Regions from separate parts of the Micromonospora sp. NPDC047740 genome, predicted to be linked through region 2. Evidence: riboswitches for the same ligand, from Rfam matches in the RefSeq annotation. Region 2 holds a riboswitch; the other holds the start of a gene.
The links. Region 2 has a riboswitch for thiamine pyrophosphate ahead of ACGF4F_RS32700 (ECF transporter S component). Riboswitches for the same ligand answer to the same signal wherever they lie in the genome.
Positions count from the first base shown of each region.

Region 1 (6,857 bases), on a different contig from region 2:
ACCACCTGGTTGCAGCCGAGGCGGACGAGCAGGTCGGCGATCTCACCGGTCGCCGCGACCGCGCAGCTGCCGCTGGACTGCGACTTGAGCACCTGGTAGGCCGGCTGGCCGCTGGCTACCACGAGCTGCCGGCCCGGGAAGACCTCCTTGGCGGTGAGCGCCGACTGGTCGGTGTCCCGGGAGTCCAGGTCCTTCCCGTCGGCCGCGGCCGACTGCTCCACCACGGGCTGCCCGGTCTGCTGGCCGGCCCGCGGGTTGCCGGTCCGCTCCTGCAGCAGGGCGGCGACGGCCAGGCCGCAGAGCGCGAGCAGCACCAGCACGGCGGCGCCGCCGATCAGCACCTGCCAGGTCCGGCCGCCGCCGCGCCTGCGGATGGGCCTGGCGGGCTCGGCCAGGTCCAGCTCGTCGGCCGGGTGGGTGACGGGGGGCTCCGCGGCCGGCGCGGATGGGCGGCCCGGGGTGGTGGACACCGGCGGCGCTGCCTCCCGATGCGGTGCGGCGGTGGACGTCGGCGGCGGCGTCGGCCCGGTGGCCCGGGTGGCGACCGGAGCGGTCGCCTGCCGGGCCGCCGCCGGGGCCGGGGCCGGGGTGACGTCGACGGGCGGTCGGGTGCGCCGCACCGGCGGGGGCAGCGACGGAGTGGGGAAGCGGGACGGCGAGGGGCCCGCGGGTGAAGGTGCCGCGGGTACGGACGGCTCCGACCCGGGCCTCGGGTACTCCAGGAAGCCGTCCTCATCGGACTCGTACCGATACACCATGTGCGTTACCCTAGGACCCATTGTCCCTTTCGGGGGTAATATCGGGAAAATCAAGCGAAGTGGTGTCGCATCTACTTCGCCCACACCGTCGGCGGTGCCGTCCGGGGCCGGTGCGACAATGCCGGACGTGACCGGCGACCACTACTTCACCGCTGAACCCACGAGCGCCGCCCAGCCGCGCGAGGTCCAGTTCTCCGTCGCCGGGCGCGACTACACCCTCGCCTCGGCCGGCGGGGTCTTCTCCGCCGACCGGCTCGACCCCGGCACTGCCGTCCTGTTGCGCAAGGCGGAGCTGCCCACCGCCGCCACCACCGGCCCGCTGCTCGACGTCGGCTGCGGGTTCGGGCCGATCACCTGCGTACTCGCCACCAGCGCGCCGGCCGCCACCGTCTGGGCGGTCGACGTCAACCAGCGCGCGCGTGAGCTCACCGCCGCCAACGCCGCCCGGGTCGGGGCCGCCGATCGGGTCCGGGTCGCCGCGCCGGACGGGGTACCAGCCGACGTCTCCTTCGCCCAGATCTGGTCCAACCCTCCGATCCACATCGGCAAGTCGGAGCTGCACGGGCTGCTGCTGCGCTGGCTGCCCCGGCTCGCCCCGGACGGGGTGGCGTGGCTGGTGGTCGCCCGGCACCTCGGCGGCGACTCGCTGCACCGCTGGCTCGTCGAGCAGGGCTGGCAGGTCGAGCGGCACGCCAGCCAGAAGGGCTACCGGGTGCTGCGGGTCACCCGATAATCGAGTGTCGCCCGTGCCGTCCCCTCGGGCAGGATGCCCGCGTGGGATACGTGGACGTGGCAGGGGTCGGGCACTTCCTCCCGGACGGCCGGGAGCTCTTCGCCGAGGTGTCGTTCCGGGTCGGTGAGGGCGCCAAGGTGGCCCTCGTCGGGCCCAACGGCGCCGGCAAGACCACCCTGCTCCGGATGGTCGCCGGCGACCTGCCGGTGAAGACCGGCGCGATCGCCCGCTCCGGCGGTCTCGGCGTGATGCGGCAGTTCATCGGCATGATCGGTGACGACTCGGCGCTCGCCGACCTGGCCCTCGCGCTCGCCCCGCCGGCGTTGCGCGACGCCGGCCGCCGGCTCGCCGAGACCGAGGCGGCCATGCGGGCGGCCGAGGTCCGCGGCAAGTACAGCACCGCCGCCGGCAAGGCCCAGCTCGCGTACGCGGACGCGCTCGCGGCCTGGGGTGAGGTCGGCGGGTACGACGCCGAGGTGCTCTTCGACACCGTCACCACCATCGTCCTCGACCTGCCGTGGGATGCCGCCCGGGACCGCCCGGTGCGGACCCTCTCCGGCGGCCAGCAGAAGCGCTTCGCCCTCGAACTGCTGCTCCGGGGCACCGACGAGGTGCTCCTCCTCGACGAGCCGGACAACTTCCTCGACGTGCCGGGCAAGCGGTGGCTGGAGGCACGGCTGCGCGAGTCCGGCAAGTCGGTGCTCTACGTCTCGCACGACCGGGAGCTGCTGGCGCAGACCGCCGACCGGGTGGTCGCCGTCGAAGGTGGCAGCGCCTGGGTGCACCCGGGCAGCTTCGCGAGCTGGCACGAGGCGCGGGTGGCCCGGCACGCCCGCCTCGACGAGCTGCGCAAGCGCTGGGACGAGGAACACCAGAAGCTGCGCGAGCTGGTGCTGATGTACAAGCAGAAGGCCGCGTACAACTCCGACATGGCCTCGCGTTACCAGTCGGCGCAGACCCGGTTGCGCAAGTTCGAGGAGGCCGGGCCGCCGCCCGTACCCCCGAAGGACCAGGACATCCGGATGCGGCTGACCGGCGGGCGGACCGGCAAGCGGGCCGTGGTCTGCGAGCAGCTCGAGCTCGACGGCCTGACCTACCCCTTCGACCTGGAGCTCTGGTACGGCGACCGGGTCGCCGTGCTGGGCGCGAACGGGACGGGCAAGTCGCATTTCCTCCGCCTGCTGGCCCGCGGCGGGAGCGACCCGGACCCGGCCAACGCGCCGGTCGACGGCGCGGCCGCGCTCGCCCCCGTCGCCCACGGCGGGGTGGTACGACTCGGCGCCCGGGTCCGGCCCGGGCACTTCTCGCAGACCCACGACCGGCCGGAGCTGCTGGAGAAGACGCTGGTCGACATCCTCTGGCGGGGCGACGAGCACCGGGCCGGGATGGACCGGCACGCGGCGATGGCGGCGCTGTCCCGGTATGAGCTGGCCGGGCAGGGCGACCAGCGTTTCGGCACCCTCTCCGGTGGCCAGCAGGCCCGCTTCCTGGTGCTGCTGCTGGAGCTCTCCGGGGCCACCCTGCTGCTGCTCGACGAGCCGACCGACAACCTCGACCTGGCCTCCGCCGAGGCGCTCGAAGCGGGGTTGGCCGCGTTCGAGGGGACGGTGATCGCGGTGACCCACGACCGGTGGTTCACCCGCTCCTTCGACCGGTTCGTGCTGTTCCGCGGCGACGGCGAGGTGGTGGAGACCCCCGAGCCGGTCTGGGACGTCGGCTGACCGGGCCGTGCCTTCGCCCCGGGTCCGCCGCGAGTTCGGCGCGGCGGACCCGGGTGAGCGCCGCTGTGGAGCTGATGTCGTGACCGACTCACCGGGTCGTCCCCGACCTCGGGGCTCGACCAGTTGCGTTCCCCGCCCGGGCATAGGGTGGATCTCGTGAGTGAGATGACGTACCGCCGGCTGGGCGACTCCGGGCTCGTGGTGTCCGTGGTCGGCATCGGCTGCAACAACTTCGGCCGCAAGCTCGACCTCGACGGCACCCGGGCGGTGGTCGAGGCCGCCCTCGACGCCGGGATCAACTTCTTCGACACCGCCGACATCTACGGCGAGCCGCAGGGCAGCTCCGAGGAGCTGCTCGGGCAGGCGCTCAAGGGCCACCGCGACGACGTGGTGGTCGCCACCAAGTTCGGCATGGACATGCACGGCCTGAACGGGCCGGACTTCGGTGCCCGGGGTGCCCGCCGCTACATCGCCCGCGCGGTCGAGGCGTCGCTGCGCCGGCTCGGCACCGACCACATCGACCTGTACCAGATGCACGAACCCGACCCGGACACCCCGATCGACGAGACACTTGCTGCCCTGGACGACCTGGTCCGTGCCGGCAAGGTCCGCTACCTCGGCAACTCGAACTTCGCCGGCTGGCAGATCGCCGACGCCGACTGGACCGCGTCGTCGCAGGGCCGCACCCGCTTCATCTCCGCGCAGAACCACTACAGTCTGCTGGAGCGGAGCGTCGAGGCCGAGGTCATCCCGGCCTGCGAGCGGTTCGGCCTGGGCATGCTGCCGTTCTTCCCGCTGGCCAACGGCCTGCTCACCGGCAAGTACCACCGGGGCGAGGCGCCGCCCGCCGGCAGCCGGCTCTCCGGCGGCGGCCGGTACGCCGAGCGGCTGGCCGCGGCGGACTGGGACACCATCGAGGCGATCGAGGCGTACGCGGCGAAGCGTCGGATCTCGATGCTTCAGGTGGCCATCGGTGGACTCGCCGCCCGCCCGGCGGTGACCTCGGTGATCGCCGGTGCCACCACGCCCGAGCAGGTACGCGCCAACGCCGAGGCGGGTGCCTGGCAGCCCACCGACGAGGACCTGGCCGCCCTCGACGCCATCCTCTGACCCGGCTTTCCGCTGCCCCGGCGCCGTCCCACGGCACCGGGGCAGCGTGCTGTCCGCTCCGGCCTGCTGGCGGCACCCGTGGCGGCGGTGGGTGGGAAAAGTGCCACCCGGCCTTGGCGTGCCCGCGGCGGACGTCGTACGGTAGGCCACAAGTGACCCACGGGAGCCCGGTGCACCGGGCTGAGAGGGGGGCTGCAGCCCCCGACCGTCGAACCTGATCCGGGTAATGCCGGCGCAGGGAGGAGTGTTGCCGTGCCGTCCCTGGGACGTCTGCATCTGATCACCGACACCCGGCCGGGCCGGGATCCGCTCGCCGTGCTGCGCGCCGCCCTGCCGGTGGCCCGCGCCGAACTGGTCGTCCAGGTCCGGGTGGCGGACGGCGCCACCGACCGGGAGGCGTACGAACTGGCCGCCCGGGTGGTCGCGCTGTGCCGGCTGCACGGGGCGACCTGCCTGGTCAACGACCGGCTGCACGTGGCGCTCGCGGTGGACGCGGCCGGTGGCCACGTCGGCGCGGACGACCTGCCCGTGGCAGCCGCCCGCCACGTGCTCGGCTCCACCGCCGTGCTCGGCGCCACCGCTCGGGAACCGGGGGCCGCCGTCGCGGCGGTCGCCGCCGGAGCCAGCTACCTGGGCGTGGGCCCCTGCCACGCCACCGCCACCAAGCCAGGGCTGCCCGACCCGATCGGCCCCCAGGGGGTACGCGCGGTCGCCGGGGCGGTGGACGTACCGGTGATCGCGATCGGCGGGGTGACCGCCGCGCGGGTGCCGGCGCTGCGGGCCGCCGGGGCGTACGGGGTGGCGGTGGTCGGGGCGCTGTCCGAGGCCGCCGACCCGGCCCGGACCACCGCCGAACTGCTCGGGGCACTGGCGTGCTGACCCGGCCGGACGTCGCCATCGTGGGGGCGGGACCGGTCGGGCTGGCGATCGCGTGGCGGTGCGCGCAGCGCGGGCTGCGGGTGGTCGTCCACGATCCGGCACCGGGCTCCGGGGCGTCGCACGTGGCGGCCGGGATGCTGTCGCCGGTGGCCGAGGCGTACTTCGGCGAGCACGAGCTGACCAGGCTGCTCGCCGACTCCGCCGCCCGCTGGCCGGCCTTCGCCGCCGAGCTGACCGAGGACGCCGGCACCGACGTCGGGTACCGCACCGACGGCACGCTGGTGGTCGGGTTGACCGCCGACGACCTGGCCGAGGCGCGCCGGCTCTGGTCGTACCAGCAGGGGTTGGAGCTGCCGATCACGCCGCTGCGTCCCTCCGCGCTGCGGGACCGCGAGCCGGCGCTGGCCCCCCGGGTGCGCGGCGGCGCGGTCGCCCCCGGCGACCATCAGGTCGACCCGCGCCGGCTGGTGGCGGCGCTGCGCGCGGCGGCCGAGCTGGCCGGCGTCGCGCTCCGCCCCGCCCCGGTCGCCCGGCTCTCCGACGTGGACGCCCGGTTCACCGTGGTCGCCGCCGGGTGCGGCGCGGCGGCGCTCACCGGGCTGCCGGTCCGGCCGGTGAAGGGGCAGGTGCTCCGGCTCCGCGCGCCCGGTGGCGGCGCGCCGGGCTTCCGGCACGTGATCCGGGGGTACGCCGACGGCGAGTCGATCTATCTGGTGCCCCGGGACAGCGGCGAGGTGGTGATCGGGGCGACCGTCGAGGAGCGCACCGACACCGAGGTGACCGCCGGGGCGGTGCTCCGGCTGCTCCGCGCCGCCGTCGACCTGGTTCCCGAGCTGGCCGAGTACGACCTGGTCGAGGCGTCCGCCGGGCTGCGCCCCGGTACGCCGGACAACGCGCCGATCATCGGGCCGCTGCCCGGCCGGCCGGGCGTGCTCGTCGCCACCGGCCATCACCGGCACGGCATCGTGCTCACCCCGGTCACCGCCGACCTGATCACCGAGCTGATCGTCACCGGCGAGCCGGACCCGCTGCTCGCCCCGTTCATCCCGGACCGGTTCGTACCCGAGGAGGAGCCCAGATGGAACTGATCGTCAACGGCGCCGGGCGGAGCGTGCCCGGCGGAGCGACTGTCGCCGACGTGGTCCGGGAGGTCACCGACCAGCGGCGCGGCCTGGCGGTCGCGGTCAACGGCGAGGTGGTGCCGCGCGGCGGCTGGTCGGCGACCGCCCTGCACGACGGCGACCGGGTCGAGGTGCTCAGCGCCGCCCAGGGCGGGTGAGCGCCATGGCCCTTGAGATCGGCGGGACCGCGTTCGGCTCCCGGCTCATCCTCGGTACCGGCGGGGCGGCCAACCTGCACGTGCTGGAGCAGGCGATCCGCGCCTCCGGCACCGAGCTGGTCACCGTGGCGCTCCGCCGGGTCGACACCGCACCGGGCAGCGGCGGCGGCCTGCTCGACCTGCTCGACCGGTGCGGCGTACGGGTGTTGCCGAACACGGCCGGCTGCCACACCGCGTCGGAGGCGGTGAAGGTGGCCCAGCTGGCCCGGGAGGCGTTCGACACCGACTGGGTGAAGCTGGAGGTGATCGGCGACGAACGCACGCTGCTGCCCGACGGGGTGGAGCTGCTGCGCGCCGCCGAGGAGCTGGTGGCGGAC
Region 1 is NZ_JBIDCT010000007.1:159,305-166,161, reverse strand. It holds gene ACGF4F_RS15205 (hypothetical protein) at 1-758, opposite strand, end outside; gene ACGF4F_RS15200 (methyltransferase) at 886-1,491, shown strand; gene ACGF4F_RS15195 (ATP-binding cassette domain-containing protein) at 1,533-3,212, shown strand; gene ACGF4F_RS15190 (aldo/keto reductase) at 3,360-4,322, shown strand; TPP riboswitch at 4,473-4,580, shown strand; gene thiE (thiamine phosphate synthase) at 4,575-5,201, shown strand; gene thiO (glycine oxidase ThiO) at 5,195-6,289, shown strand; gene thiS (sulfur carrier protein ThiS) at 6,280-6,480, shown strand; gene ACGF4F_RS15170 (thiazole synthase) at 6,486-6,857, shown strand, end outside.
Region 1: it holds a riboswitch for thiamine pyrophosphate, as region 2 does, so the genes downstream of both, thiE (thiamine phosphate synthase) here and ACGF4F_RS32700 (ECF transporter S component) in region 2, are expected to answer to the same signal.

Region 2 (6,857 bases):
CGGATGCGGCCCGCGTACCGGGCCTCCAGCTCGGCGTTGTGCTCGTCGCCGCCGGTGATGTTCGCCGACAGGTAGACCGGGGGCCGCTCCCCCGCCGCCAGCAGCCGGGCCACCACCTCCGCCACGAGCTGCTGCGCCAGCAGCGCGGCCGTGATGGAGGAGACCGCACCGACCGCACCGCCGCCGGGCAGCGGCAGGGTGGCGTCGCCGTACGGGGCGCCGTTGTCGAGCACCACGTCGGCGAAGTCGGCGAGCTTGCGCCCGGACGGGTGGCGCGAGGTCATCCGGGCGGAGTGCGCCGCCGAGGTGATCGCGATCAGGGCGTGCCCGCGTTCCTTGACGATGGACGCGAACTCCACCATCGCGCCGTTCACGCCGGAGTTGGAGGCGAGCACGAAGACGTCCTGCGGGCGGATCGGGGCCAGCTCGTAGAGGCGGTGCGCCACCTCGGGCTCGCGTTCCAGCTTCGGGCCGAGCACGTCGGCCGGCTCGCCCCCGTACAGGACCAGGTCGCGCAGGGCGATCCGGTTGGTGGGGACCAGCCCACCGGCCCGGCCGGCGATCTCCATCGCCAGCGCCTCCGAGTGGCCGGTGCCGAACGCGTGGACCACCCCGTCGGCGCGCAGCGACTCGGCGATCAGGTCGGCGCCGCGCGCCACCCCGTCCCGCTGGCCGGCGGCCACCCGGCCGATCGTCTCGGTCACCACCGCCAGGTACGCCTCGGCGCTCACCGTCATGATTCCTCCGTCCCTCGGTTCCGGGCCAGCCAGTCCACCGCGAAGTCGACCGCCACCCGCTGCCTCATCAACCGGCCCGTCCCGTCGCCGACCGGCCCGAGCCGTACCGCTCCGGTGGCCGCCAGCTCGGTGCCGAGCCGGGCGAAGCCGTCGTCGTCCAGGCGGATGTCGTCCCACCACACCCACGCCCGGCCGCCGTCGCCGGTCAGCACGGCCGCGCCGCAGCGCTGCCGGGGCGGCGCCGGCTGCCGGTACTCGGCCAGGTGCAGCGAGGTGTTGCTGTCGTGCTCCACCCCGAGCAGCAGCACGTCGGCGTCCAGCTCGTAGAGGCGGGCCAGCGGGGAGCCCTCGCCGAGCATGTCGGCGAGGGCGTGGTCGGCGACGACCCGGTCGGCCGCCGGCCCCAGCGCGGCGAACGAGACATGCGGGTGGTCGCTGCGCCGCGCGCCGGGCCAGGTGCGGACCAGCTCGGCGAGGGCGCCCATGAACCGGCTCGGCGTGACCGCCGGGTCGAAGCCGGGCAGCTCGTCCCGAATCACCGGCCACCAGTCGGCCGGCACCGGCGGGTTGGTCCAGCCCGCGGGGTCGCTGTTGTCCGGCGTGTGGGTGGGCACCACGAGGGTCCCGGCCGGGCCGAGCACGTCGCGCAGGGCGAGCACCACCGCTTCCGGGCCGCCGCAGAGGAAGCCCAGCGGGCGCAGGGACGCGTGCACCAGGACGGTCCCGCCGGGGCGTACGCCGAGGGCGCGGAACTGGGCGGCGAGCGACGCGCGGGTGTGCGGCCGGGCCGGTGCGGCACCGGCGATCATCGGCCCACCCGGGCGAGGATCGCGGCGGCCAGCGGGGCGGGCGCCTCGTCCGGGATCCAGTGCGTGACGCCGGGCAGCTCGACGAAGCGGTAGTCGCCGGTCACATGGGGTGCGCAGGCCGCGGCGGCGGTGCGGCCGATCGCGATGTCCCGGTCGCTCCAGACGAAGGTGGTCGGCACGCTGACCGGTCCGACGGCCTTCAGGTCCGCCCCGGTCATCGCCCGGTACCAGTTCAGCGCGGCGGTCAGCGCGCCCGGCTCGCACATCGGGTCGGCGTAGCGGGCCACCTGCGCGGGGTCGCCCACCCCGCCGAGCATCCGCCGCAGCGCGACGGCGTTGAGGGCGAGCAGCACCCGCTCCGCCTTGCCGGGCTTGCGGAACAGCGTGATGTAGGCGGAGCGGGCCTTCTGCCCCGGGTCGGTGGCGAGCGCGTGGGCCAGCGCCGCCGGATGCGGCACCGAGACCGCGGTGAGGCTGCGGACCCGCTCCGGGTGCACCGCCGCCAGGCTCCAGGCCACGATCGCGCCCCAGTCGTGCCCGACCACGTGCGCGGCCTCGACGCCGAGCGCGTCGAGCACCTCCGCCGCGTCCGCCACCAACTCCGGGATCCGGTACGCCTCGACCGCCGCCGGCCGGGCACCCGGCGAGTAGCCCCGCTGGTCGAGCGCGTACGTGCGCAGCCCGGCCGCGTGCAGCAGGGGCACCACCTCGTCCCACTCGCCGCCGTGCTGCGGGAAGCCGTGCAGCAGCAGGATCGGATCGCCGTCCTCGGGACCGCCGGTGCGTACCTCGAACGTCAGACCTCGCGCCTCGACCCGCATGATCGGCAGCCTACCCAGCCGGACCGGCACCGCTCGCCCTGCTGTGCCGGCGGCGGGCACCGGTGCTAGCGTCTGCCGCAGACAACTTCACATCCGACAGGGGAGCGCACAGCGCTGAGAGTGCGGGCCGGTGCCCGCAGACCCTCGAACCTGATCTGGGTAATGCCAGCGCAGGGAGTTCGGTCGACCTCCAGCCGCGCCGCCGTCCGGGCATCCGGACGCGGCGTGCGTCTTCTCCTGGTTCACCCTCGACGAACTGGGAGCAACCATGACTCAACCCACCACCAACCGGTGGCGCACCATCGACATCGTCATCGCCTCGGTGCTCGGGGTGGCGTTCGGCGTCATCTTCTGGGCGTGGGGCCTGCTCTGGAACGGGCCGGCGGACGCCATCCCGCTGCCCGGCCGGGCGGCGCTGTACGGCGTGTGGCTGGTGCCGGCCGTGCTCGGCGCGCTGATCGTCCGCAAGCCCGGCGCCGCGTTCTTCACGCTGACCTTCGCCGCGCTGGTGTCGGTCGCGCTCGGCAGCAGTTGGGGCTGGACCCTGGTGGTGCAGGGCCCGCTGGAGGCGGCGGCGGGCGAACTGGCCTTCGCGCTCTTCGGTTACCGCACCTACCGGCTCCCGGTCTCGCTGCTGGCCGCCACCCTGGCCGGCCTCGCCGCCGCGATCTACGACGTCTTCGTCTGGTACCCGGACACCGCGTGGGGCAGCTTCCGGCTGCCGTACATCCTCATCACCGCCGTCAGCGCACTGGTCGTGGCCGGCCTCGGCGGCGTCGCGCTGACCCGCGCCCTGGCGAACACCGGCGTCCTCGACCGCTTCCCCGCCGGCCGCGAACGCGCCGCCGTCTGACCGCCCGATCCGATGATGTTGATCATGAGGTTGACGGCGATGTGGATCTCTGAAACCGCCGCCAACCTCATGATCGACGGGGCGGGCCGGGTTGGGGCGGGGCGGGGACGGGTGGGAGGGGTGTGGGTGTGAGTGGGGTGGTGCTGCGGGGGTTCGGGTGGCGGCACGCCGGGCGGAAGGGGTGGGCCGTCCGTGGGGTGGACCTGCGCGTCGAGCGCGGGGAGCGGGTGCTGCTGCTGGGGGCGTCCGGAGCGGGCAAGAGCACCCTGCTGGCGGCGCTCGCCGGGCTGCTGCCCGAGGACTCCGGCGAGCAGGAAGGCACCGTCGAGATCGACGGGCTCGACCCGCGCAAAGCCCGGGAACGGGTCGGCATCGTCTTCCAGGACCCGGAGACCCAGCTGGTGATGGCCCGCTGCGGCGACGACGTCGCGTTCGGGCTGGAGAACCGGGGCGTACCCGCCGAGGAGATCTGGCCCCGGGTGGACGCGGCACTGCGCCGGGTCGGCTTCCCCTACCACCGGGACCGGCCCACCGCGGCGCTCTCCGGCGGCGAGCAGCAGCGGCTCGCCCTCGCCGGGGTGCTCGCCCTGCGGCCCGGGCTGCTGCTGCTCGACGAGCCCACCGCCAACCTCGACCCGGCCGGCGCCGCGCTGGTCCGGCAGGCCGTCGCGGACGCGCTCGACGCGGACACCACGCTGATCCTGGTCGAGCACCGGGTCGCCGAGGCGCTGCCGCTGGTCGACCGGGTGGTGGTGCTGGAGGCCGGCGGCGGGGTGCGGGCCGACGGGCCGCCCGACACGATCTTCGCCGCGCACGGCGATACGCTCGCCGCCGCCGGAGTCTGGGTGCCGGGTCGCACCGTGCCGCCCCGGCACGCCACCGCGCCGCCGGGCGACCGGTTGCTCACCGCCGACCGGCTCGGCCTGCCGCCCCGGCTGGCCCCCGTCGACCTCGAGGTACGCGCCGGCGAGGCGCTCGCCGTCCTCGGCCCGAACGGCGCCGGCAAGTCCACCCTGGCCCTGCTCCTCGGCGGCCTGCTCCGCCCCGGCACCGGTACGGCCACCGCCACCACCGCCCTGGCCGGGCGGGACGCCGGCACTCCCCCGCACCGCTGGCGGGCGCCCCTGCTGGCCCGGCGGATCGGCTCGGTCTTCCAGGACCCGGAACACCAGTTCGTCACCGGCACCGTCTACGACGAACTGGCGCTCGGCCCGCGCCGGACCGGCGAGCCCGAGGCGGCGGTACGGGCCACCGTGGACGGGCTGCTGGACCGGCTGCGGCTCGCCCGGCTCGCCGGGGCCAACCCGTACACCCTGTCCGGTGGGGAGGCGCGGCGGCTGAGCGTGGCGACCGCCCTGGCCACCGCGCCGCGCCTGCTGATCTGCGACGAGCCCACCTTCGGCCAGGACCGGCGGACCTGGTCGGAACTGGTCGACCTCTTCGCCGAGCTGCGCGACGCCGGGCACGGCATCGTCGCGGTCACCCACGACCCGGACTTCGTCGCCGCGCTCGCCGACCGCACCGTCGCCCTGGACCGCCTAGTGACCGCCACCGTCCCGACCCGCACCGGGGAGCGCGCATGATCAGCGTGGAGCCCGTGGCCCGGCCCGGCGCGCCGCTGGCCCGCCGCAACCCGGTGGCGAAGCTGGCCGCCGCGCTGGTCTTCTCGTTGGTCCTCATCGCCACCCTGGACCCGGTGGCCCCGGCGATCGCCATCGCGATCGAGCTGGTGGTGCTGCCGCTGTTCGGCATCCGCTACCGGATGCTGGCCCGGCGGGGCTGGCCGCTGCTGGCCAGCGCCGGCGGCATCCTGGTCACCCTGGTGCTCTTCGCCGCCGACCGGTCCGGCCGGGTGCTGGTCGGGGCCGGTCCGATCCTGGTGACCGAAGGGGTGCTGCTCACCGCGCTCGGCCTGGTCCTGCGGATGCTCGCGGTGGCGCTGCCCGGGATCCTCGTCTTCGCCACCACCGACCCCACCGACCTGGCCGACGCGTTGATCCAGAACGCGAAGGCCCCGGCCCGGTTCGCCATCGGCGCGCTGGCCGCGTTCCGGCTGGTACCGCTGCTCGAACAGGAGTGGCGGATGATCAGCATGGCCCGGCGGGCCCGCGGCGTGGACGCCGGCCGCAACCCGGTCGCCAAGGTGCGGCTCTTCGTGTCGACGGCGTTCGCCCTGCTGGTCGGGGCGATCCGCCGGGGCACCCGACTGGCGGTCGCGATGGACGCCCGCGGCTTCGACGCCGGCATCCCGCGTACGGTCGCCCGGCGGCAGCGCTTCACCCGGGCGGACGGGCTGCTCGTCGCCGGCGCGGCGGTGCTGGCCGGCGCGGCGCTGGCGGTCAGCGTCGCGCTCGGCACGTTCCGCCCCCTGATCGGCTGACCACGTCCGCTACCGCCGGAGCTGCGCCACGCCGCTCTGGTACGCCAGCACGACCGCCTGCACCCGGTCCCGCACTCCGAGCTTGGCGAAGATGCGGTTCACATGCGTCTTCACGGTCGCCTCGCCGACGAAGAGCTGGCCGGCGATCTCCTGGTTGGACAGGCCGAGAGCCATCATCCGCAACACCTCGGTCTCCCGGGCGGTCAGCTCCGCCAGGCCCGGGTGGCCGGCCACCGACGCCGTCGCGGTGTAGTGGTCGATCAGGCGCCGGGTGATCGACGGGGAGAGCAGGGCGTCGCCGCGGGCCGCGGTCCGCACCGCCTCGGCCAGTTCCCGGGGCGGAGTGGTCTTGAGCATGAAGCCGGAGGCGCCGGCGCGCAGCGCCCGGTACACGTACTCGTCAAGATCGAAGGTGGTCAGCATGATAATCCGGGTCTCGCCACGCGCGGCCAGGATCCGCTCGGTCGCGGCGATCCCGTCCATGGGCGCCATGTGGATGTCCATCAGCACCACGTCGGGTGCGAACCGGTTCGCGAGCTGCACGGCTTCCTCACCGTCGGCCGCATCGGCGACGACCTCGAGATCGGGCTGCGCGGTGAGGATCAGCCGGAGGCCGCCCCGCACCAACGCCTCATCGTCGGCGATGAGAACCCGGGTCATACGGTGACTCCCGTCGGGGCGAGCGTGCCGACCGACGCCTCGGCGTCGAAGGGCAGCTCGACGCGTACGTCGAAGCCGCCCTGCGGGCGCGGGCCGGCGGTCACCGTGCCGCCGAACAGCTCCACCCGCTCGCGGATGCCGGTCAGGCCGTGCCCGGTGCCGGCGCTCCGCCGGGCCCCGCCGGTGCCGTCGTCGGTCACCTGCAGCCGGAGGGCGTCGCCGGTCACCTCGATCGAGACGCGGACCGCCGCGCCCGCCGCGTGCCGGGCGGCGTTGGTCAGCGCCTCCTGGAGGATCCGGTACCCGCTGACATCGGCGGCGGCCGGGATCATCTCGAGGTCGCCCGTGACATCCACGTCGACCTGCCCGCCGGCGAGGCTTACCCCGGCGGTCAACGGTTCGAGCCGGCGTAGCGAGGGCAGCGCCTCCGGGGCCGGCTCGGCGCCGCGGAGGATGATGAGCAGCCGGCGCAGCTCGGTGACCACCTCACGCCCGACGTCCTGCACGGCGTCAAGGGACGTGCGGGCCTGCGCCGCGTCCGAGTCGAGCACGGCCTGCGCCGCGGCGGCCTGCAGCACCATCACCGAGACCCCGTGC
Region 2 is NZ_JBIDCT010000025.1:11,736-18,592, forward strand. It holds gene ACGF4F_RS32685 (SIS domain-containing protein) at 1-737, opposite strand, end outside; gene ACGF4F_RS32690 (aminoglycoside N(3)-acetyltransferase) at 734-1,546, opposite strand; gene ACGF4F_RS32695 (alpha/beta hydrolase) at 1,543-2,367, opposite strand; TPP riboswitch at 2,456-2,562, shown strand; gene ACGF4F_RS32700 (ECF transporter S component) at 2,636-3,220, shown strand; gene ACGF4F_RS32705 (ABC transporter ATP-binding protein) at 3,349-4,803, shown strand; gene ACGF4F_RS32710 (energy-coupling factor transporter transmembrane component T family protein) at 4,800-5,600, shown strand; gene ACGF4F_RS32715 (response regulator transcription factor) at 5,610-6,260, opposite strand; gene ACGF4F_RS32720 (sensor histidine kinase) at 6,257-6,857, opposite strand, start outside.